Regions from separate parts of the Akkermansia sp. GGCC_0220 genome, predicted to be linked through region 1. Evidence: riboswitches for the same ligand, from Rfam matches in the RefSeq annotation. Region 1 holds a riboswitch; each other region holds the start of a gene.
What was found. Region 1 has a riboswitch for cobalamin ahead of HJW02_RS10795 (sirohydrochlorin cobaltochelatase). Riboswitches for the same ligand answer to the same signal wherever they lie in the genome.
Positions count from the first base shown of each region.

Region 2: linked by a shared signal. The riboswitch ahead of HJW02_RS00330 (TonB-dependent receptor) and the one ahead of HJW02_RS10795 (sirohydrochlorin cobaltochelatase) in region 1 are both predicted to bind cobalamin.
Region 3: linked by a shared signal. The riboswitch ahead of HJW02_RS09660 (ribonucleoside triphosphate reductase) and the one ahead of HJW02_RS10795 (sirohydrochlorin cobaltochelatase) in region 1 are both predicted to bind cobalamin.
Region 4: linked by a shared signal. The riboswitch ahead of HJW02_RS00365 (autotransporter outer membrane beta-barrel domain-containing protein) and the one ahead of HJW02_RS10795 (sirohydrochlorin cobaltochelatase) in region 1 are both predicted to bind cobalamin.

Region 1 covers NZ_JABFCI010000016.1:21,461-27,468, forward strand. The annotation lists gene HJW02_RS10780 (precorrin-8X methylmutase) at 1-6, opposite strand, end outside; gene HJW02_RS10785 (hypothetical protein) at 13-1,251, opposite strand; gene cobI (precorrin-2 C(20)-methyltransferase) at 1,248-1,955, opposite strand; gene HJW02_RS10795 (sirohydrochlorin cobaltochelatase) at 1,957-2,922, opposite strand; cobalamin riboswitch at 2,932-3,137, opposite strand; gene HJW02_RS10800 (TfoX/Sxy family protein) at 3,416-3,790, shown strand; gene HJW02_RS10805 (redoxin family protein) at 3,833-4,846, opposite strand; gene HJW02_RS10810 (N-acetyltransferase) at 5,011-5,511, opposite strand; gene HJW02_RS10815 (hypothetical protein) at 5,705-6,008, shown strand, end outside.
Region 2 covers NZ_JABFCI010000001.1:78,598-84,605, forward strand. The annotation lists gene HJW02_RS00325 (extracellular solute-binding protein) at 1-1,691, opposite strand, end outside; gene HJW02_RS00330 (TonB-dependent receptor) at 1,838-3,844, opposite strand; cobalamin riboswitch at 3,879-4,026, opposite strand; gene HJW02_RS00335 (cobyric acid synthase) at 4,363-6,008, shown strand, end outside.
Region 3 covers NZ_JABFCI010000013.1:23,514-29,521, forward strand. The annotation lists gene HJW02_RS09645 (aspartate:alanine exchanger family transporter) at 1-677, opposite strand, end outside; gene HJW02_RS09650 (anaerobic ribonucleoside-triphosphate reductase activating protein) at 689-1,405, opposite strand; gene nrdD (anaerobic ribonucleoside-triphosphate reductase) at 1,432-1,626, opposite strand; gene HJW02_RS09660 (ribonucleoside triphosphate reductase) at 1,676-3,772, opposite strand; cobalamin riboswitch at 3,924-4,121, opposite strand; gene HJW02_RS09665 (glycoside hydrolase family 88 protein) at 4,329-6,008, shown strand, end outside.
Region 4 covers NZ_JABFCI010000001.1:87,311-93,318, forward strand. The annotation lists gene cobT (nicotinate-nucleotide--dimethylbenzimidazole phosphoribosyltransferase) at 1-259, shown strand, start outside; gene cobS (adenosylcobinamide-GDP ribazoletransferase) at 280-1,020, shown strand; gene cbiR (cobamide remodeling phosphodiesterase CbiR) at 1,017-1,832, shown strand; gene HJW02_RS00360 (bifunctional adenosylcobinamide kinase/adenosylcobinamide-phosphate guanylyltransferase) at 1,807-2,397, shown strand; cobalamin riboswitch at 2,554-2,692, shown strand; gene HJW02_RS00365 (autotransporter outer membrane beta-barrel domain-containing protein) at 2,796-6,008, shown strand, end outside.

The DNA of each region.
Region 1 (6,008 bases):
GGTCATGAGAAGTCAGTGGGTATAGTGGATGAAAAGTCCCGTCAGGGCAATAAGAAGGATGGCCCCGATCATGCGGGAAAGCTGCATGACCACCACGATGGTCAGGGCGTCCCGCGTGGGGAAGATGCCCATGGCGGAGGGAAGGTTGCGCCGCAGGGCGCGGATGGGGTTGCCGATGGCGCTGGCTACCAGCATGGCCAGCAGAATCTGGGAGGAGGTGACCATGCCGTGGCTGCGGAGGTTGGCGGCCACCCCTGCGGCCTGGACCAGGCCGCCCATCTGCGCGGCCACGATGCTCATGAGCTCCGCGGGAAAAATGCGGTTCACCCAGTCCGGCACATGTTCCTCCCACCAGGAAAACAGGCCGTTTTTCATCAGCCATTCCACGCCGATCATCAGGGGAACCGTCAGGCAGAGCATCCGGAAAACAAGCGCCAGCACCCGCAGGCACGTCTGGCGCAGGGATTTGCGCCATTCCGGGGAGGCGTGCCCCGCGGCGGCCACGGCGCCGGCATTCCCGGAATCCGGCACGGCGGCGGGGCTCTTCCTGCGGTGGAGGAACAGCACGGCCGCTATGAACAGGAAGCCGAAGCCCATCTGCCACCCGAAGTAGCAGATGGCGGGCAGCCCCACCGCGCCGATGACCGGATACGCCACCCGCAGGGAGTGGGAGACGTAGGAAAGGTAGCTGTTCACCATGCCGCCCGCAATCAGGTTGGAATGAGTAATTTTGCCTTCCGCATGGCTGCTCACCAGCATGCCGTTGGCGGCGGCATTGGAATAAAGCGCCGTGGGGATGGACAGGCTGATGATTTCCGGCAGGTGGGCCCAGCGGGCCAGTCCGCCGAACAGCTTGCCCAGGGCAAGATGCCAGCGGAAGATTTCAGCAATGCCGCCGATGAAGGCCGCCACGGCCACCAGGCCGATCAGGCTGCCAATCTGGGGAAGGCGCGCCAGAATTTTTCCCGCGCCTGTCTCCGGAACCTGGGTGTTCCGGGAATGATGGCTCTTTTTGGGCGGCGGGGCAGGGCTGGAAGCGGCGGCTTCCGTCTTTTCCCCTCCCGCCTGCGTTTCCCGGGTGGATTCCCCGGCAGGCTTCATGGCTGTGCGGGCTTTTCCCGAGCCCCCCGCGCCCATGCCGGCGGGCATGTGGACCACCATGACTCCGGAGGCTGCCAGGGCCAGCGCCAGCCAGAGCCAGCGGAGGGGCCGGCGCCAGGGATAGGTGCGGGAGTGCCTGGTGCCGTTCATGCCTTCTTGACGAACATCAGGGAAAGGTATTCTTCCGGCCTGGCGTCAATGACGTCGATGTCGTCCGTAATAAACTCGTCGGGCATGCCGAGCCTTTCCCCGTAAATGACGCGGATGTCCTTTTCCCGCCGGATGCGCTCCATCAGGCGCGCGCGGCTGCGGTAGGTCTTCATGAGAACGGTGGTGGTTCCGGGCGGGAACTCCAGGGAATCCGCCATCTCCGGCTTGAAGGCGGGAATGACCCGGAGCCGTTCCCCGTTTTCCACCAGTATTTGGCGGCTGCGGGCCGCCAGGGTGCAGAAGGAGGTGACGCCCGGCACCACTTCCGCGTGCAGGCCGGGATTCCGGCTGAGCAGGAGGCTCAGAATATAGCCGAAGGTGCTGTAGGTCATGGCGTCCCCCAGCGTGGCAAAGGCGCAGTCCAGGCCGCGGGAAAGAACTCCCTCAATAATGGCCGTATTCTTTTCAATCTGCTCCTGCCTGGTTCTCGCGTCGCGGGACATGCTGAAAACCAGCTTGCGGAACTCCGCCTTCACGCCGCCCACGGAACGCACCACCGCTTCGGAAATGCTGAAATCGCTGTTGGGTCCGGTCACCGTAAACACCACGTCCACGGAGCGGAAGACGTTGACGGCCTTGAGCGTGAGGTATTCCGGATTTCCGGGGCCGATGCCCACCCCGTAGAACTTTCCAGGGCTGGCCATGTCAATGCGCTTGTTTGGGGGTCATGAGGTCGTCCTCCGTGGTCCGGGCATGGCGGGAGAAAACGGCGCGGATGCCCGGGTTTTCCCCCAGCCCACGCAGGTGGGTCTTGACGGTGAAGCCCTCCTTCCTGAGCATGGAAGCCCAGGAATCCTCCTCATCCCCGCCCAGGTCGTTCTTGGCGTGGTCTCCGGCCACCAGCATGAAGGGGGCCAGCCAGACGGTCTTGGCGCCGGACTTTTTAAGCTGTTCCAGAATGGGGGCCACCCCCCGCGTTCCTTCCACGGTGGCGAAAAACGCCAGGCTGTCGCGGTCGTTCAGCTCGCGGGCGAAGTCGGAAAGCACCATGTCGCAGCGTCCTTCCTGCTGGCCGTGCCCCATGAGCAGGATGGCTTCATCCTTCTTCCGTTCCGCGGGGAAATGCTCCAGAAGGGCCGTGATGGCCTCGTTCCTGTCCCGTTCGCTTTCCAGCAGGGGGCGGCCGATAAACACGTGGTCAAAGCTGTCCGGATGGCGCGCCAGGAAACTGACGATCTGCCTCTCCATCCGGGAAAACTCCTCGCCGGGGGCGATGTGGAGGGACTGGACGCGCAATGTGCGTATGCCTTTGCGGGCCATCTGTTCCAGATTTTCCTCCACGGAGGGAACGGGGGTTCCGCGTCCGGCAAGCTTCCTGCGGATAATGCTTGAAGTGTAGCTCCACTTCAGGCGGTCCGGGGCATAATGGGCCAGCATGTCCTTCTCCAGCTCCTTGTAGGAGACGGTAGCGTCCTGGTGGCTGGTCCCGAAGGCCACGAGAAGAAGCCCTTCCTGCCGTGACGGCGCCGCCTGTTCCGCCGGGGCGGGGGACGCTTCCTCCCTGCATGGGGCGGCGGAAAGCACGGGCAGGGAAAACAGGGTGAGTCCTGCAAGAAAAACGGAGGAAAGGGGCAGGAATGCCCCCGGAAGGTAAGAGGATGCTTCAATCATGCGTTGATGAGGTATGGTGAACCGAAGCAAGGATATTCGGACTCCGGGTCTCCAACCTCCCCCTCGCCTTCACCCTCCGGAATGGGAGGACTGGCTGACCGGAACGCTGGCGGAAAAGCGTTCCTTGAGGGTTTGTAACCCGATACCGCAGCGCGACTGTTTCCGGTTCTCACGGAATTCCCCGTTGCTTCGGCGTGTTTAATGGCGTTTTTAGCCGTCACTGTCAATGTTTATTAGAACGCCGCCGAATTTCCGGAGGCTGGGAAAAAATGTGCGTGGACGGGTAAAAACCGCCTTTTGGCCGTTCCTGCGCCTGCTTTTGGAAAAAATGCAGGGTTCCGGATGCGGAAGCGGTGGAAGACGGGGCATTCCGGGGTGCAGAAATCCCGGCGGAAAAGAGAGGGAGGAAGCGCCCCATTCCCTACCGTGCCGGGGCTTTCCAATCCGGTGGGCCGCAGGCCGGAGTTTGCTGCTTGCAGAAGGCGGGGCAGGTATGAGAACATGGAACATGGCTTCTTCCCCGGATGTTGTAGAATATATCTGTTTCCAGCTCCGGCATGCCGGGGACATTTCCTTCAAAAAAATGTTTGGGGAATACGGCCTGTACTGTGACCGGAAATATTTCGGCCTGGTATGTGACAACCAATTATTTGTCAAAATCACGGAGCCGGGCCTGAAGCTGCTTCCGCAGCAGGAGCAGGGCAGTGCCTATCCCGGCGCCAGGCCGCATTTCCTGATGACGGAACTGGATGATGACCGGGCTCTCTCCTCCTTTGTCCGGGCAACCTGTTCCGTTCTCTCCGCTCCGGATGTCTTATCCGGGAAGAAGAAAAAAGCTTCCGGAGAAAAAAGAAACAGGCGTCCGTAAACGCCTGTTTGTTCCGGATGAAATGCCGTTCGGCTGAAAGGCTTATTTATCTTCCGGAGCCTCTGGCACAGCCAGGGAAGAAAGGCTCTTTTTCAGATTGCCCGCAACGGTCTGCGTGGCTTCATTATCGGACTCCGCGAATTTGTCCACGGCCTGCGCCAGGGACTTAAGGTCGGATTCCGAAACCTTGCGGCCTTTCGCCTTCCGCTGTTCCAGGCCGGAAATCTTCTTGTAGAGGTCGGCCAGCTTCGGCAGGTCCTTGTTCGCCTTCAGAGCCGCCAGCGGTTCGTCAAACTCCTTGACGGAGGGGACCGCCGTCTTGAGGCGCGTGATGGCCGTCACCGCTTCCAGCGGGTTGGACTGGATCTGGGCCTGCACCATGTCCTTGGCGTCTCCCAGCCATTCGTCAAAAGCGGCGCAGACGGCCTGGGCCTCCTCGTCGTCCGTTTTCTTCCGCAGGGGCGTGATCTTGGACTCGATGTTGCTGCCGTTGGAAACGACTGTCTTGGCCAGGGACTTGTACTTGTCCAGCTCCACGCCTTCCAGGATGGGAAGGCCGCGTTCCACCTTCATCACCTCCTTTTTCACCAGGTCGTAAAGCTGGGTGGGATGCCCCTTGGCCACCACCTTTCCGTTGGCCCCGATCAGCACCGCATGCGGCAGGCCGCCCGGGCAGGAGGCCGCCGGAATATCCAGCCCCTGGTAAACGGGGAAGGTAATCTTCTTTTCCTCCAGGAACTGCTTCACTCTGGGGGTCAGCCCCTGGCGGTGGCTGCCAACCACGGTGAAGCCCTTGGACTGGAATTTGTCCTGTAATTCCTGCAAATGCGGCATGCTGGCGATGCAGGGAGGGCAGTTGATGCCCCAGTATTCAAAAAACACCACCTTCCCCTTCAGGTCGGAAGCCTTGATTCTCGGCCCGTGGAGGTGGCTGCCTTCGTCAAAGGATGGGTAGGTGACTTTGGCGCCGTTCCCGTTGTCCGCCGCGTGGAGGAAAGCCGGGGCCGTCATGGCGGCAATGGAGCCGGACAGAATGAGGGCAGTAAAGGTTTTCATAGGATGGATGATGCAGAATCCCGCATTGAGTGTCAAGAAGGAAGCTCGCGCCCCGCGCTGCCTTCTCCGGTTGTTTCCTCGGCTGTCCCGCCTGTTCTGTTTCGACGGGCTGCGCACTTCCGGTCCGGGGAAGCCCGGCGGCCCGTTCCCGTGGGAAAAACGCTTCAGGCAATATCCAGCCCCATGATGTAATCCGTCATGTAATAGCCGTGGCCGATGTGGAAATCCCCGCGTTCCAGTTCCCGCATCCCCATGCGCCGGTAAAACTCCACCGCCCGGGTATTGTAGCGGTTCACGTTCAGGCGCATCAGGCACGGTTCCGGGTGGATGCTCCTGATGTAGCTGACGGCCTGGCGGAACAGGTAGCTGCCGATGTGCAGCCCCTGGAAGCCGGGCAGAACATAAATTTTCTGCAAGTGGAAGACGCCGGGGCCTTCCGGCTGGACGGACAGGTAGCCGCAGTCCTCCCCCTGGTGGGAGGCGATGAAATACACGTGCCCTTCCTCCATCTGCTTCTCCAGATTGGCGGGGGAATACATCCAGTCCATCATGAAATCCATCTGCTCCTGGGAAAGGAGGTCCCGGTAAGTGGCCGGAAAAGCCTGGAGGGCCAGTTCATGAATCAGCATGATGTCGTCCTTGGCGGCTTGGCGGAGTGTTGGCATGGCGGGAATATTACACGGAAAAGCCCCGGATGAAAAGGGCCTCTTCCACGTTCCCGGCGGAATTTTCCGTCCATGGCCCACTTTCCCCTCCCTATTCCGCCGGGGACGCCGTATGCTGGATGACACAGGCTTTTTTGACGGAAACCGGGGGGAAATCCTGTCTGTATTGTGAACCCTGCATGCATGCCAAATCATGAGAGAACCCATTCCCATACAACAATGGCTCCCCGCGGGGCCGCTGAGGGACATGGGTGAAAAATACGTGAGCGGCCTTCCGGACGTGGCGCAGAACCCCATCGGCCCGGAATCCCTCATGCACCAGTCCGACCACTCCTGGACGGAATACCTGGTGGCCTACTCCCTGCTGTATCCGTGGGTGGTGATCGCGCTGGGCCTCCTGGGCGGGCTGGCCCTGGGGGCCTACTACCTTTTTTGCCGCCGCCGGGAATACGACCACCGCATTTTCTGCTCCAAATGCGGCACCATGATGTACCCGT
Region 2 (6,008 bases), on a different contig from region 1:
AGCCGGGGGAACGGCGTCTGGAGCGGCCACGCCCACAGGGCGGCCTGGTACCGTTTTTCAAATACCTTCCGGGAACAGACATTATAGGTCAGGGGGTCCAGGCGCAGGTCCACCCCGCATTTCAGGGCCTCCTGCCGGAGAATGGAACAGACGTTGGTCATCAGGGTGGAGGAGTCCGCGAAGGTCAGTTCCACCACCAGCCGTTCCCCCCGTTCATTCTTCAGCACGCCGTCTTCCCCCATTTCCCGGTAGCCGGCGCGGGCAAAATATTCCATGGCTTTTTTCTTGCCGTATTCCGGCGCTTTCAGCGGAAGCGTCAGATCGCCGTACCCCTCCATGTAGGAGCCCAGCCTTCTCATATTCCCGCGGAACAGGGTATCAATCACCATGCCCATGTTCACGGAATGCGCCAGCCCCCTGCGAATGCCGGCGTTTTTCAGAAGCTTGTCCGCACAGTTCAGATACAGGCCGTACGGGGGGCAGGCATAACCGGCTTCCAGGCTGTACTTGTCTATGTAGCCCCGGTGCACTTCCGGCAGTTCCAGCCTGTTTTCCCACACTTCCGGCTTGCGGACGTTCATCATGTCCAGCTCCCCGCGGCGGAACATTTCAACCGCCTTGTTTTCCAGGTTTACAAATACATGCTCCACCTGGTCCGCATTGCAGGAATAGCGGTAGTATTTCCTGTCCTTCGCCCACCAGTCCTTCACGCGGGCCAGGGTAATGCGCTCGCCTATCCGTATTTTACCGGGAACCACCACGTAGCCCCCCGTATTCGGGGGCGCCTTCCACTGGTAGCGTTCCAGAAACAGGGAATTGAAATCATGGTAAAAACCGGGATGGGCCGGATGGAAATCCACACAGGCCATGTAGGGCAGCAGCGGCCCGGGGGACGGCAGCGTCAGGGCAATGACGGAATCCCCGTACACCGTAATCTGGTCATACGTGGAACGGAACAGGGTGGTCCAGAAGGGGTCCCGGGCAAAGCCGGACGTGCGGAGGCAGATATTCAGCAGGAAGTCCTGCGCATTTACAGGACGGCCGTCCGAGTACGTCGCTTCCGGGTCCAGATGGTAAAAAACGGTTTTCCCGTCCGCGGAGACGGCCCAGCGGTCCGCCAGCCCCGGAATGGGCCGGAAGGTTTCCGGATGCAGCCCCACCAGGGGAAGCCACACGTTATCAATGGCGGAATAGTTGAAAAAGTTTTCGCTTCCCGGTCCGAACGCCCGCAGGGTTCCGGGAAACGGCGTATTGATCCACAGCCGGACCAGCCCCCCTTTCACGGCGCGGGGGTCACCCACTTCCGGTTCCTCCATTCCGGTATGCCATTCCAATCCCGCAGGAACCTCCTCCAGAGGAAGCTGGCGGATATGGTCTTTCAGCTCCAGCCTTCTGCCGATGCGTTCCACGGAACGCTCCTGCTCGGCCAGACGCCGCCCATCCCCATCGCCACGGGAGACGGACAGCAGGCTTTTCTTCCGCTCGCCGCCTGCCAGTTCCCGGAGCAGTTCCCGTTCCACAGACCTGTTCCACCGTTCCACGAAGCCGTCAAATACGGCAGGCATGCCCCTGCCGTCCGCCTGACCGGAGGCCTCATGCCAAACGTCCGCTTCCCGCTGGGAGAAGTAAAAAACTCCTGCAAGAAAGACGGCGAGGACCAGCGCCCCCAGAATGTACAGCCAGCGAAACACAGCTCAGATTACCGCCGCATGTTAACCGATTCCGGAACCACCGGAAAACAAAAAGCCCATCTTCCGCCCGAAGCTGTTCCCTTCGCCTGAAACAGCCCGCAAGACGGAAGATGGGGGTGCAATCAACAATTAGTCCTGAAAAGCAATTAAAATTCGACCGTCACGCCGCCGAAGACTCCCAGCCCCCGGGCCTGGCGCGGTCCGAAGTTATAGTCATTCGTGATGATGAAATTCTGGTCGAACAGGTTTTCCACACGCACATGGAGCGCCACATTGTCCGTCACCTGGTACCTGGCGAACAAACGCACCGTAAAGAAGTTGTCCAGCCGGGCATAGTTGTAGTCCGTGCGTCCCATGGCGGAGGTTACACCGAAGCCGACCGTCAGTTTTTCAACCGGAGAGGTGTAAACCTCCGCGTTGATGGTGTGGCGGGCGGTATTGGCCATCTGGACGGTTTCATAGTTGCCGATGGAGTCGCGCTTGGGCATCGTGAAGGTGTAGTTGGCATAATAGCCGCTGTTCCACGCATCCTTGAACTGCCCCTTGAACGCTACTTCCACGCCATAGGAAGTGGCGTGGGAGAAGTTGTCGTAAGTCGTGTAGGAGTTGGGCCAGGTACCTACGCTCCTGGTGCCGATTTCATCGTTGATGCGGGTCCAGAACCCCGTCACGGAAGCGTAATGGTTGTCCGCCAGGCGCTGTTCCACGCCCAGGTCTCCGCCCAGGGATTTGGACACGTCCAGGTCCGGATTGCCCACGTAGCCGTAATTGGCGGCGTACTGTTCAAAGTAGGTGGGGGCGCGGAAGCCGGAACCCACGGAACCGAAAATACGGGTGGGGGAATCCTTGCCCGTCACCTTCCAGGAATTGGAATAACGCCACGTGAAGTGGTTGTTCCAGACGGAATCATGCTCCAGGCGCAGGGCCACGCTGGCGTCAAAGTTGTCCGTGGGCGCCCACATCTGCTCCGCAAAGAAGGCAAGCGTGCTCTGCCATTCATCCTTGGCCACGTAATTGTTTTCGCTCATGTAGTCGGAGCGGTCCCAGGCCATGCCGGCGACCGTCTTCCATTCCTTGTTCCACGTAAGAGCATTGCGCCATTCCGTCTGGAAGCGGCGGTTGCGCATCACGTTGGGCTGGAAATCGAAGCCCGGCGTGTGCGCGGAATAATCCATGTTGTAATGCCCGATCATGAAGCTGGTGGACCACAGCTTGGTAATTTCCGCATCCACGCGCCCCGTCACCAGATTGCTGCGGTTCTTGTCTTCCGTGTTGTACAGGTGGGGGTCCGTCACGGCGGGCCACTGGTCGTAATCCACATACGGGGTGGGGTATTCAAAGTAGGAGTCCAGACGGCGGTAGGTAAAGCCCACCTTCACCTTGTCATTGACGTCATAGCCCAGGCGCACGGCTTCCTGCCACTGGCGGAAGTCGTTCATGCCTTTCCGGTTGTCATAAATGGCCGGATAAATGGTGGGATCGTTCTCCGTGGATTCAAACCCCACGCCCACAAAGTAGGAAAGCTTCTTGATCTTGCCTGAGGAAGTCGCGTAGCTGTTGAAGGAATGGAAAGAACCGGCTTCCGCAAAAATCCTGGTCACGGGATCGCCTTCCCCTTCCGGGGTGTCCATGGCGACAACGCCGCCAATGGCGCCGGAACCGAAGACGGCGCCCTGGGCGCCCTTCACCACTTCCACATTGCCCACCGTAAACAGATTGGTGATCCCCAGCAGCTTGTTGCCGGACATGTTGACATCACTGATGCGCATGCCGTCAACCATGGTCAGGGTGTAGGTTTCCTTGTTCATCCCGCGGATGACGGTGTTGCTCACGGAACCGCGCTGCCAGGTGCCGCCGCCGTCCAGCGTGAAGACGCCGGGAGTCTGGGAAAGGGCTCCTGTCAGGGTTTCAATGCCCGCTTTCTGGAATTCTTCCGGATTGATGATGGAAACGGATACCCCGGACCGGTTGTACGGCACGCCCGTAAAGTGGGACGCCATGGTCAATTCCGGCATGACCTGCATGGTTTCCGAACTGGCGGAGGGCTTGGAGTCTTCTTTTTTAGCGGACTCGGCAAGAGAGGACTGGCCTGCGAATGCGGCAAGGCCAACGGCAATAGCGCCCATCTGAAGGGCTTTCTTCGTATAAAGCATGGTTGTGGTGCCTTACGTTCGGTAACTCGCCGAACAGTTGGACAACCCCACAGGCTGGTCTTCTGGCTTGCGAGACAGGCTCGCTTACAGTGGCGGTACCGCTCCGGATTCACACCGGTATTCCCCAATCTATTTCCTGCCCGGCTACGGGCGTCCCTGAGGTCTGTAACCCTTCCCATAAGGGTTCATGAGACGGATGAAATACCAAAGAGACCGGTATGACAAGCCAAAAAAATTTTTCTTTGAACATTCCGCCGCTTTATGGACGCTTCCTTTTTTCAGCCGCCGCGCGCCATCCCGTTTTTCCAACCGGAGTTCTCCATTTTTGTCTTGTCACCCCCGGCGCGAACAGGACATGATGCGCCCATGACGCGCCTTGCACCCTCCTTCCCGCAGCGGGGAAGGATTTCCGTTTTCAGCGGAGTTCCCAACTCCCGGAAAAACCGTCTCTTCAAGGCGTTTCCTTCCTTTTCCCGGCACGCGCGGACGTCCGGAATTCCGGTCTCTACTACTACGGCATGAACAGTTTTTCACACGGAGGAGATTTAAAATCCCTGGCGGCGGACGCCGGACGGCCCGAACGGGAGATTCTGGATTTCAGCGTCAACCTGAGGCCGGAGGGAATGCCGGAGTTCATTGCCTCCGCGCTGTGGAAGGCCATGGATGCAGCCGTTCCCTACCCCTCCCCGGACATGGCGGAGCTGCGGGAACTGGCAGCGGTTCATTACGGGCTGCCTTCCGGTTGCTTCACCTTCGGCAACGGAGCCAACGAACTGATTCACGCCCTCCCGCGCGCGCTGGAATTGAAACGGGCCGTTATTCCGGAACCCGCTTTTTCCGAATACAGGCTGGCCTGCCTGCGCCATGGCACGGACGTTCTTTCCATCCGGACGGAGGAACGGAATTCCTTCATTCCGTCTCCCCTCCTGACGGCGGAACAGGCCGCAGGCGGAAGCGCCGTTTTCCTGGCGAATCCCTGTAATCCGTCCGGCGGCCTGCTGGACGTTCCGGCCCTGCGCCAGGCCGTGCGGGACCGCCCCGGAGTCATCTGGATTATTGACGAATCCTTCATTGATTATGCGGACGGAACGGAATCGCTTCTCCGTGACGCGGCCCTTCTGCCCAACCTGGTGGTCCTGCGTTCCCTGACCAAATTTTACGGCATGGCCGGCGTCCGGTGCGGCTTTTCCGTCTGCGCCGCTCCGCTGGCGGAACGGCTGAGGCAGTCCCTGCCCGCGTGGAACGTGAACGCCTTTGCGGCGGCTGCGGCGCGGGCCGTGCTGGAACAGCCGCCTTCATGGGCGGACGGGGAACGCGCCCTGAACCGGGAACGCCGGGAAGACCTGTTCCGCAGGCTTTCTGCCCTGCCGGGCGCCGCCGTGCTGCCGTCCGGGGCCAACTTCCTGCTCTTCCGTCTGGCGGGGGCGCCTTCCGGCCTGGCCGCCCGGCTCCTGAAAAACCACGGCATCGCGCTGCGCGACTGCTCCAATTATCCGGGGCTGGAAAACGGCGGCTGGTTCCGTGCAGGCGTCCGCACGCCGGAAGAACACGCCCTGCTGGCAGAGGCCCTGCGGGCCGAGCTGAAGGGAGGCGGCCCCGCCATTCTCCGCAAACTGCCCAAACCGGCCCTGATGATTCAGGGCACCTGCTCCGATGCTGGAAAAAGCGTGCTCACGGCGGCCCTGTGCCGCATTTTTCTTCAGGACGGCCACCGGGTGGCCCCGTTCAAGGCGCAGAACATGGCCCTCAACTCCGGCGTAACCGCGCTGGGGGAGGAAATGGGCCGCGCCCAGATGGTGCAGGCCCAGGCCTGCCGCATCGACCCGGATGCCAGGATGAATCCCATCCTGCTCAAGCCCCATTCCAACACCGGCTCCCAGGTGATCGTGATGGGGCGCGCCGTGGGCCACATGGAGGCGCGGGAATATTTTACGGCCAAAAGGCGCTTCTGGCCGGACGTGCGCCGGGCGTACGATTCCCTGGCGGACGAGTATGACGTCCTCTGCCTGGAAGGGGCCGGAAGCCCCGGAGAAATCAACCTGAAATCCGCAGACGTGGTGAACATGAACATGGCCCGCTATGCGCGCGCCAAAGTTCTGCTCACCGGGGACATTGACCGGGGCGGCGTGTACGCCTCCTTCCTGGGGACGTGGATGACGTTCGC
Region 3 (6,008 bases), on a different contig from region 1:
TTGCGCACCACGCGGGTGACCATGCAGTGCAGGCCGTCCAGCAGCTTGCAGTCCGCAATGTTCTGGCCGACCAGGTTGGGCTGCGTGACGCGGACAAGGCGGGAAATGATGCTGGCCTCCTGCCTGGAGTGCATGGCTTTGGCCTCCTTGTTCAGGTCAAAGTGCAGCAGGCGCGGCAGAAGCTGGACGAAGAGGACCACGCCCACCACGCCGAACGGGTAGGCAATGCCGTAGCCGATGCTGACGCCGCTGCCGGAGGCTCCCGGCAGGCTTTCCGTGGCTGCCGCCAGGGCCGGGGTGCTGGTGCACGCGCCGGCGAAGATGCCGGAGGAAATCCCCGCGGGAACATTGAACCAGATGCCGAAGAGGCAGGTGAAGAGGGCTGAAACGCCTACAATCACGGCGGACATGACCGCGAGCTTGCTTCCCTGCTTGGCGATGGCGGAGAAGAAGCGGTTGCCCGCGCTGAGGCCCACGCAGTACACAAAGAGCGCCAGGCCCAGCTGGCCCACGCCGTTGGGGATGGCCAGGCGGTAGTGGCCGGCGGCCAGCGCTACGAAGAGAACGCCGGAGAGGCCGAGGTTCAGGCCGTATATTTTAATGCTGCCGAGGGCGATGCCGAAGAAGATGATTCCAAAGAGAACCAGGGTGTTGTGATTGAGCAGGATGTCGAACATGGTCGGCTGGGTCAGACTTTGCCCGGAGCGAACTCGAAGTTGCGGAAGTGGACGGGGATGGAGGCCGGCTCCAGCCTGGTCCGGTCAAACAACCGGCTCGGCGCGGGGAGAGAGTTGAGTGTTTGTTTGGTCAGGTAGAAATTTTGCACGAAGTAGTTGCCCCCATACCCGCGCTTTGTCAAGTCGCGTATGATGTTGTTGACGTGATCTTCCGTCAATAAATCGGGATGGACGGTGGTTCTGACTTCAAAGGCGGTTTGGGAGGCGATCAGGTAGTCCAGAGTTGCGGAAAAGGAGGGGAAAAGGTCGGGCCTGCCGGTGACGGCGCCGTATTGTTCGGGGGGCGCCTTGTAGTCCAGGGCGATGTAGTCGCAAAGCCCCTCTTCCACCAGCGCTTTCACCACGCCGGGCCTCGTGCCGTTGGTGTCTATTTTAATCGCGAAGCCTAGCTGCCGTATCTCGCGGCAGATGGGGATAAGGTCGGGACACAGCGTGCACTCGCCGCCGGACAGGACTACCCCGTCCAGAAATCCCACCCGATCTCTGAGGAAATCAAGGTAGTCCGTCCGGTCTCCGGCAGGAGAGCCCGTTCCTCTGACCAGGGAGACGTTGTAACAGTACTGACAAAACAAGTTACAGCCTCTCAGCCAGAAGATGCAGGCCACCTTGTTTGGAAAATCCAGCAAGGTGAGCGGCGTGATGTCCGCTATGCCCCGGCCCGTTCCCATTGACTTCGCATATGTTATTGGGAAAATTACCGCGGCTGTTCCGTTTGGGCGGAGCAGGAGCAGGGACGGTCCGGTTCCACGAAGTGGACGCGGTCGTGGAATTCGCCCTGTTTGCCGGCGTTAAAGGTTTCCACAGGGCGGTGATAGCCCATGACGCGCGTATAAACGGTGCAGCGGGTACGGTCCTGTGCGTATTTGCTTAATATTTCCTGTTTGGTCATTGTCGTGTTGATGGCTGGGTTTTGAAACGTGGCGGTTGGTTGAAAAGGGTTATTCATGCCTGTGGAGGTGGAGCAGCTCCTCATCACAGAAAGGGCAGTACTGGTGCTCCCCGCGCAGGTAGCCGTGCTTCTCGCAGACGGAGAAGAGCGGGGTGACGGTCAGGTACGGCATGCGGAAGCGGGTCAGCACCTTGCGGACGATGTCCCGGCAGGCTTCCGGGGAGCTGATGGCTTCATTCATGTACATGTGGAAGACGGTTCCCCCCGTGTAGCAGCACTGGAGTCCGTCCTGAAGCTGGAGCGCCCGGAACAGGTCGCTCGTATGGTCCACGGGAAGCTGGGAGCTGTTCGTGTAGTAACGCTGCCCCACGGGTCCGGCCTGGAGGATGTCCGGATAGCGCTTCTGGTCCTCCCGGGCAAAGCGGTGGGTGGTGCCTTCCGCAGGGGTGGCTTCCAGGTTGTACAGGTTGCCCGTTTCCTCCTGGTACTCCTGCATGCGCAGGCGGATGAACTCCAGGATTTCCTCCGCAAAGGCCCTGCCTTCCCCGGAGGTGATGTCCATCGTATCATTGGAGAAGTTGCGCAGCAGCTCGTTCATGCCGTTGACCCCGATGGTGGAGAAATGGTTGCGGAAGGTGGGCAGGTAGCGCCTGGTGTAAGGGTACAGGCCGCGGTCATACATCTCCTGGACGAAGGCCCTTTTCTTTTCCAGGCATGATTTGGCCAGGTCCAGCAGTTCCCCCAGCCGGGCGAACAGGGCTTCCCGGTTCTGCTTGAACAGGTAGCCCAGCCGGGCCAGGTTGATGGTCACCACGCCGATGGAGCCGGTCATTTCCGCGGAGCCGAAGAGGCCGCCGCCGCGCTTGAGCAGCTCCCGCAGGTCCAGCTGGAGGCGGCAGCACATGGAGCGCACGGCGTCCGGCTTGTAGGCCCGTTCGTCCGGCACGCGTTCCCCGTTTTCATTCACGGTGTACTGGCTGCCGATGAAGTTCTGGAAGTAGGAGGAGCCGATCTTGGCGGCGTTTTCAAACAGGAGCGGCACGTTTTCCCCTTCCCAGTCAAAGTCTTCCGTGATGTTGACGGTGGGGATGGGGAAGGTGAAGGGCTGTCCCGTGCTGTCCCCTTCCGTGAGCACCTCGTAAAAGGCCTTGTTGATCAGGTTCATTTCCTTCTGGAAATGCTTGTAGGTCAGCTCTGTCAGCTTGTTCACGCCGCGTTCCCGCGCCAGGGAGAGCAGGCCCGGGTCCTCCACCCCTTCAAAGAGGTGCTCCCCGCCGCTGAAGGGGGCCTGGTCCCGCAGGTCCCGCGGCACGGTCCAGTCGATCGTGACGTTGGTGAAGGGGGACTGCCCCCAGCGGGAGGGCACGTTCAGGTTGTAGACGAAGCTGCGGATGTCCTTCTTGATGCGCGTGAAATCCGCCTGGTCCTTGAAGGCGTAAGGCGCCAGGAAGGTGTCAAAGGAGCTGAAGGCCTGGGCTCCGGCCCATTCGCTTTGCAGAATGCCCAGAAAGTTGGCCATCTGGCCCAGTGCTTCCCGGAAGTGGCGCGGAGGCCTGCTGTTCACGCGGCTGCGCACGCCGTTGAATCCTTCGTTGAGCAGGTTGCGGAGGCTCCACCCGGCGCAGTACCCGGTCAGGCAGTCCAGGTCATGAATGTGGTAGTCCCCTTCCCGGTGGGCGGCCCCCTCCCGTGCGGAATAAACCTGGTCCAGCCAGTAGTTGGCAATCACCTTTCCCGCCGTGTTATTGATGAGGCCGGCGTTGGAATACGTGGTGTTGGAGTTGGCGGCGATGCGCCAGTCGCTCTGGCCGATGTATTCCTCCACCGTCTGCTTGCAGTCCACGTACGTGTTGCCGGAATAGAGGCCCCCGAGCTGTTCGCGCTGCATTTTGTGCAGGAAGCGGTAGGTGATGAAGGTCTTGGCCGTGTCAAAGTATCCGCAGCGGAACAGGGCGCGTTCTATCATGTCCTGGATTTCTTCCACATGCGCGCAGTCCTGATGGCTCAGCTTGGCTTCCACTTCTTCGTAAATGGAACGGTTGTAGGCGGTGCCGGAGCTGTGGAACGCGTTCTTGACGGCTTCCTCAATTTTGTAGCCCTGGTATTGTTCCTTTTTTCCGGAACGCTTGATGATGCTTGTTGCCATGGTGGGTGTCTCGCTTGGAAGGGATGATGACCGCTCATCCGCGAGCCTGGGCAAAAGCCTGGAAAAATCATAGGCAGGGGCCGCCGCATGCGTGCATTTTTAACAAGGGGCACGATGAGGACCTGTGCGTATGTTCATCCTGTCCGCGGGATGGGATACGGGGGCATCAGGTCGTCTTCTGGCTTCCGGTGCGACATGTGATGGGGACTTCCCGACTGCTGGCAGTCAGTGTCCGGTCCATCGTCTACCGGTTACAGCGGCGCGTCCGCGACGGATTTTCACCGTCTTCCGTTACCTGCGCTGAAACGCAATGAACCACAGAAAGAGAACCCCCGCAAGGAAAATGTATAAATAATGTATTAAATATTTATAATGATACAATATGTTGTATATATGCTGCGGGGAATGGTTGATAACGCGGCATTCCCTTCCGTCATGGCACCATATGTGCCCTTGCCTCCCCTTTCCGGGAACCGGGGGAAAACGGGACAGGCCGAAAAGGGAAGATTCATTCCTCACGGAGAAATTTCAGCGCGGCTTTTTCCGTACCAGTCAAATGAATTTCTTTTCCTTTTCAAAAAACGGATGGCGTAAATCCTTCCTTCTGCTGGTTCTTCCCGCGCTTTCTGCGGGGAGCCCCGCTTCCGGCGCTCCCGCGGACTGGAATGAAAAGACCATCCGGGATAATCTCCGCCTGGTGGCGAAATGGCAGGCGGAGCATCCCAGAAAACGCTCGCCGCTGCACTGGACCTACGGCGCCTTTTATTCCGGCTTGGTGCAGTATGGCCTGGCCGTCCCGGAAGGGCCGGGATTGCCGCTGCTGAGGAAAACAGGAGGGGAACAGGAATGGAGAACCCTGAAACGGCATTACCATGCGGACGATCACGCCGTGGGCCACGCCTGGATGGAGATGGCGATGGAAGACGGAAATACCGCTGCGGCGGAGAAAATACGCGCCGTGCTGGACGGGGTGATGAACCGGCCCTCCTCCGCTTCCCTCCAGTTCGGGACTCCCGGCTGCCAGGACCGCTGGAGCTGGTCGGACGCCCTGTTCATGTCCCCTCCCGTGTTCGTGAAGCTGGCGGCCTATACCGGAGACCGCCGGTATCTGGAATTCATGGACAGGGAATACAAGCTCACCTGCGACTATCTTTTTGACCGGAAGGAAGGGCTGTTTTTCCGTGATTCCCGTTACTTCACCATTCCGGCGGCTAATGGGAAAAAGATGTTCTGGAGCCGGGGCAACGGCTGGGTGATTGCCGGACTGCCGCTTATTCTTCAGGACATGCCCGCGGACTGGCCTTCCCGCCCCTTTTATGAGGATCTGCTCAAGCGTATGGCGGCATCCCTGAAAAAATGCCAGTCGCCCGACGGTTCCTGGCACGCCAGCCTGCTGGACCCGGAAGAGCCCCCCTTGAAGGAGATGAGCGGCACCCTCTTTATCATGTACGGGATGCTGTGGGGGGTGAACCAGGGGTATCTGGATGCGGATGAATATCTTCCCGTCATCCGCAGGGCGTGGAAGGCCGCCTGTGATTCCGTCAACGCGGAAGGCGCGCTGGGCTGGGTGCAGCCCATTGCCGACAAGCCGGGCCATTATTCCGGGGAGGATACGGAAGCATACGGCGCGGGCGCCTACCTGATGGCCGGCACCGAACTGCGCAAATACGTCATTGGCCGGGACCATCCGCAGAGAAAGACTGTAACCGTCACGAACCCACTGGCCAAGTTCCGTCCTGCTGAAACCGTGTCGGTGCCCTGGACGTCCGGAACTTCCGGGAATGCCGCCGCCCTTCGCGTGTTTGACGTCCGCCACGGGCGCGTCATCCCGCACCAACTGGCGGATACGGATGGAGACGGAAGGACGGATACTCTTTTGTTCCAGAGCAATTTCCGGCCCGGAACGGCCCGTGATTTCTGGATTCTGAACGATTCCTCCCTGAAGGCGGCTCCTTCCGCGGACGTCTGTTTCAGCCGCCTGGTCCCGGAACGCCTGGATGATTTCGCGTGGGAGAACGATCTTACGGCGCACCGGATTTACGGTCCGGCCGTTGCCAGGCCGGCCCCTGAGGGGGAGGGCCTGGTTTCCAGCGGAACGGATGTATGGAGCAAGCGCGCGGGTGCTCCCGTCATCAATGAATTCTACAAGCGGGGGGATTACCACCGGGATCATGGCAGGGGACTGGACATGTACAACGTAGGACCGGGACGGGGCTGCGGCGGCGTTGCCGTGTTC
Region 4 (6,008 bases), on a different contig from region 1:
CATTGCCGGGGCGGCGGCAGCCATCGCCCAGGGCATCCGGCCGGAAGCGGCTCAGTACTTCATCGGCTCCCACAACTCCGCGGAACCGGGGCACAAGCTCATTATGGACCACATCGGCGTCACCATGTACATGGACCTGGGCCTCTGCCTGGGGGAAGGCACGGGGGCGGCGCTGTTCTTTCCGCTGCTGGATGCCGCCACGCGCGTGCTGTCTGAAATGAAAACCCTGCCGGAACTGGACATCACCGTTCCGCGCTAAATATTCCCTTTCCCTGCACCATGGCCGTCATTACCACCATCCGCTCCGCCTTCGGCTTCCTGACCCGGCTGCCCGTAGGCCCGTGGCCGCTGCAAAACGACCTGAACGGCATCTCCGCATGGCTCCCGCTGGTCGGCCTTGTCGTGGGGGGGCTGGCAGGCGGCCTGACCTGGGCGGCTACCCTGCTCTTCCCCCCGCTGGTCTGCGGCGTCATCGGCTGCGCCTGCTGGGTAGCCATCACGGGCGGCCTGCATCTGGACGGAGTGGCGGACTGCGGGGACGGACTGCCCGTGGAAGTGCCGAGGGAACGCAGGCTGGAAATCATGAAAGACTCCCGCCTGGGTACCTTCGGCGGCACGGCCCTGTTCTTCAACCTGGCCTTCAAGGGCGCCGCGCTGGCAGCATTGGCGGCCTTCGGTTCATGGGAGCTGCTGCTCACGGCGTGCGCGCTGGCCGGGCTGCTGGCGCGCAGCCAGATCTTCATCGCCATGCGCTTTCCGGGCGCGCGCCCCGGCGGCATGGGGGAAGCCTTCAAGCAGGGGACGCGCCCCGTCCACGCCCTGATAGCCGCCGCCGTCACCCTGGCTGCCTGCGCGCTGGCAGGGTGGCACGGGCTGTACGCCCTGCTCACGGCCCTGGCCGGTTCCACGGCCCTGCTCCTGTATGCCCGCCGCCGCCTGGGAGGCGTCACCGGGGACGTGTTCGGTTGCACCGTGGAATGCACGGAATGGCTCGTCCTGCTCACCTTCTGCACCTTATGAAAACTCCGCACAAATGCCGCGTCCCGGGCCTCAACATCGGCTGCACCTCCTTCATCATCCCGGACTACTACGTCCCCGCCATCAGGGAATGCGTCCATTACGCGGATGACATCGCCCTGCTCCTGCTGGAAGCCGGAGACCACGGGGAGGGACTCATTACCCCGGCGGAAATCCGGGAGCTGGCCGGAATCGCCGCGGACGCCGGGGTCAAGTGGAACGTCCACCTGCCCACGGACGGCGGCTTCGCCACGGAGGAATCAGGGCGCCGCTACACGGAAAACATCATCCGCGCCATTGACCTGACCCGGGAACTGGAGCCCCACACGTGGGTCATGCACGTGGTTACGGACCACATTCCCGGCCCGGACATGCGCCCCCATCTTACGGAGCGTGAAACGGAACGCATCCTCCGCAGCCTGGAGCAAATCACGCCCCATCTGCCCGCTCCGGAATGCCTGGCCCTGGAAAACCTGGAACGCCACCCGACCGACTACCTGGACAAGCTGGTCTCCGCCACGCCCCATTCCCGCTGCTTTGACATAGGCCATGTCTGGAAGGAAGGCCTGCGGCCGGAAGAACTGCTGCCGCTCTGGCTGCCGGACATACGCATGTGCCACCTGCACGGGCTGGAAAAACGGGACCACAAATCCCTGCACCACATGGCCGCCGCCACGCTGGACGCCATCCTCCACCCCATGTGGGACATCCGTTTCTCCCCCCTCATCACTCTGGAAGTCTTCAGCCTGGACGACTTTCTGAACTCCCACCAGGCCATGCTGGAATCCCATGAACGCTACATCTCCAAACACTGACGCCAATCCTGCACGCATGACGCTCGTCCTGGGCGGCATCAGAAGCGGCAAAAGCCAATACGCCGAACAGATAGCCGCCGGATTCGGGGAAAAAATCCTGTACGTCGCCACGGCGGAGGTGTGGCCCGGAGCCGGATCCATGGAATACCGCGTGCGCAAGCACCGGGAACGGCGCCCGGCAAGCTGGCTTACGCTGGAATGCCCCCGCCATGTGGCCGCCGCCGTCCGGGAATCCGGCCTGCTGGATCAGGTGGACGGCGTCATTCTGGAATGCGTCACCCTGCTCGCCTCCAATACCCTGTACGCCCAGAAGGACCCTACGGACTACGAGCCGTTCCAGGAAGCGCTGATTGAGGAAATAGAGGCCTTGAAGGAACTTATCCCCCAATCCCCCGTGCCCTGGGTTCTGGTCTCCTCTGAAACCGGCATGGGCATCAGCCAGGCGGACGCGGAAACGCGCCACTACTGCGACGGGCTTGGCATCGCCAACCAGCTTCTAGCCAAAAGCGCGGACGAAGTTTACTTCATGGTGGCAGGGCTTCCCCTGACCGTGAAAAAACGTTAGGACGTCCAGGGACGGTTCCCCTCCATGTAACTGGGCGAAGGCAAAAAAGATTTGAATTTCAACGGTCTGCGCATTTTCACATAAAGAAATGCGCCGGAGATTGACCGTTCCGTGCCCCTGTGGTATGTTGGCCGGGCCTTCATGATTTACGGGAGGCGCTTCCGGGAAGCCCGTGGTACGGGCAGGAAATAGATGGGGAATCCGGTGTGAATCCGGAGCGGTACCGCCACTGTATATTGCACGGCTTAAAAACCTGCAATGAGCCAGATCGCCAGCCCCGAAGTATTTTATGAACCGCCGGCGAGTATTCCGGCATTCAGACCATACACATGCATTCATCCAACACGCTCCGCTTGAACGGAGCAGACTATGATGGTCCGGCCTCCTTGAAGTCCGGAATGTTCAACACTCCTGAAAAAACACCGTGCCACGCCAGGCACCGGATGCAGGCTGTGGCTATGACCCTGGCCTGCCTCGGCATGCTGGGAACGGTCCATGCCCAGGATACTGCCAGGGAAGACCTGGCCGGCGCTTATGACGCCACTGTAGCCAGAACCGCCTCAGATGCGGCCCTGGGAACGGTCTCCGCCACATTCAACGTGACAGGCTCCAGCAACGTGCGCGGAATCTGGGGAAAATCAGGCACCCTCAGCATTGGCGCGATTGCCGGGGATGCCGTATTCAACGTCTCCTCCACGGCAAACAACGCCTTCGGCATTGACACCTCCTCCGGAGTCAATGTGGACATCGGCACCCTGGCAGGAACATTCAACATCTCCGCAGCCAGAACGAATGCCACCGGCATCCGGAGCTACGGGAAAATACTCTCCATCGGAACGATCACGGAAGACGCCCTCATCTCCATCACGGCCAATTTCTCCTCCAATGGCATTTACGCCTATCAGGGGCGCCTGGACATTGGAACGATGGCCGGCAAAATCTCCGTGGACCTGGGAACAGGAAACTATGCGAGGGGACTGTATGCCTACGGAAATACCATGGACTACCAGGGCCCGCGCTACAAGGACGTCAACATCGGCACCTTTTCCTCCACCGGCAGCATTTCCGCGGCGACGGCCGGCGGCTACGGAGCCAGAGGCATCCAGTCCAACTACGGGCAGGTGAACATTACCCGGCTGGACGGTCAAATCACCGCAGCCTCCGGCTCCAATGATGAAAGCGAGGACTTTTCCGCCATCGGCATTGAAGCCAGGGAAAACATCACGCTGGGCGACATGGGAGCAACGGGAAGCGTTACCGCCACGACCAACGGCATGGACGCCTACGGCCTCTTCGCCGGAGAAGAAGGGGGTTACCAGACCCATTCCAATATTACCATCGGCAATGTGGGCGGCTCCATCCGGGCGGAAGCCATGGCCGGAACGGCCGCCGGGGCACGTTCCACGGGCTCCCTGTCCGTGGGAAACATCAGCGGTTTCATCTCCGCCTCCTCCACGGGAGCTGCGGAAGCCTACGGGCTGCTGGCGGAATTCTCCCTGACCACCGGCACTATCAACGGAACCGTCAGAGCGGCAACTGCCGGCAGCACGGCGGCGGCCCTGATGGGAGGAGCCGGCATCACGACGACCATCGGTTCCACCGGCGTCATTGAAGCAACGGCGACGGGGGACGAAGCAACGGGGTATGCCCTGTACAGCGGGTCCAATACGGGTTCCGGCTTCTCCACGGAAAACACGGCGGACAACGTCACCGTCCACGCCGGAGCTTCCATCAGCGGCATCTGGGAACTGGGCGGCTCCGGAGCGGAAGGCTCCGTGGATACCATTACGCTGCTGTCCGGAACGGAAGCCGCTCCGGGACTGTTTGACTACACGGTGCGGACAACCGTCAACACCAGCAAGTCCGATACGGCCACTCACCATTCCTCCGTCACGCTCAACGTGGGCAGTGCGGACAACGAAGCGAACTGGACCATCTCCACGGAAAAAGCCGCCGGCCTGTTCAACCGGGTCAACGTGGGCCACGGCTCTGCCGTCACCTTGACCGGGAACTCCCAGATACTCCGTGACGGGGCCGTCGTCAACAACCAGGGCTCCATCTCCGGCAGCGGCACGCTCACCATTGCGGAAGGCATGACGCTGCTCAACGGGACCCTGGTGCAGAATGCGGCGGGAACGGCCCTGGAAGTGGGCTTTGACGGCCTGAACGTAAATCTGGACCTGGCGCAAAACGCCACGGTAGGCGCCACGGTGCTCAACGCCACGGATTCCGCCTGGGTCGTCACGCTGGACCAGATCAAGAACGGCATCACCGCCATGTACGGAGCCAGGGTGGACAACTTCCAACTGGAAAACTACCGCATGAGCTACCGCCTCCAGGGCCAGGTATTCCTGGGTGAAGGCGCCCCCATCGTCGTCAACCCCGGAGAAAGCATCCATGTGGGTGAAGGCTCCAAGGTCATCATCGGGGAAAACCTGCCTGAGCACGGCATCGTGCTGGAAGGCGGGGAGGCTGACTTGAGCCAGTCGGACGCCGTCATTTCCTCCGGAACCGTCAGCGGCGCTTCCGGACAACTGACGCTGGCGGGCAAGGATGAAAAGGAACAGACCCTGAACTGGGAACACTCCGGCACGGCAGGCTACAGCGCCTCCGCCGCCGACGGAGGCGCCTTCGCGAACCTCAACGTCACGGCACAGGATGTGAAGGTTGTCGCCAAGGGTTCCTATGCGGCGGAAAACGTCGTCATCAGCAACAACGCCACCCTCGTTCTGGACGGCAGGGACGCCAGTCTGGGCGTGGAAGGCGGGAGCATCCGCCTGGGTGAGGCATTCGCCCATCCGGCTAATCCGGGGCATCTGGTGCTGAACGGCTCCACCGTTCTATCCGGCGTGGAAACCAACAGCGGTTCCACCGTCTCCGGTTCCGGCGCCTTCAAGGGAGAGGTTACCTATTACGGCAGTGAAATCGTGATCGGCTCCGGCTCCTCCGCAGGCTACCACAACTATGAGGGCGGCCTGAACGCGTGGGGGGGAGTGCAGGAACTCACGTTCATCGTGAACGGAACGGCGGCGGCGGACGCCGCCCATACCGGAGCGGACACCTATTCCCAAATGAACGTCTCTTCCTCCTACCATGTGGATGGAGCGCACGTCAATGTGGTCATCGGGGACAACCTGCTTTTCAGCAAGGAACAAAGCTTCTCCCTGTCCCTGGTCAACCTGGACCCCGATACGGTCATTGATCCGGACGGATCCCTGTGGGACCTGACCAGCATCGACCCCACGCTGAAGGGCCGCACGGACCTGGTCACGGATACCGGCTTCACGGTTTCCGGCGACGGGCTGCACCTGATCTTCAGCGGCAAGGTCAACATCAACGCCGTGAAAGCCCTGCGCGGAGAAGAAGCCTCCCGCATCGCCAACACGCTGTGGTCCTCCGTCCGGGTGGTGGACAGCTTCGCCCATACGGCGGCTTCCCAACTGGATTTCCGCGGACCGGGCAGGCGCAACATCTGGTTCTCCGGGCTGGGGGACTTCATGAACGTTTCCTCCGCCACGGGAGCCTCCGGCTTTGACTACAAGGGCGGCGGTTATGCCGTAGGCCTGGACTACGCCTGGACGAAAAACTGGATATCCGGTGCGGCCTTCGGC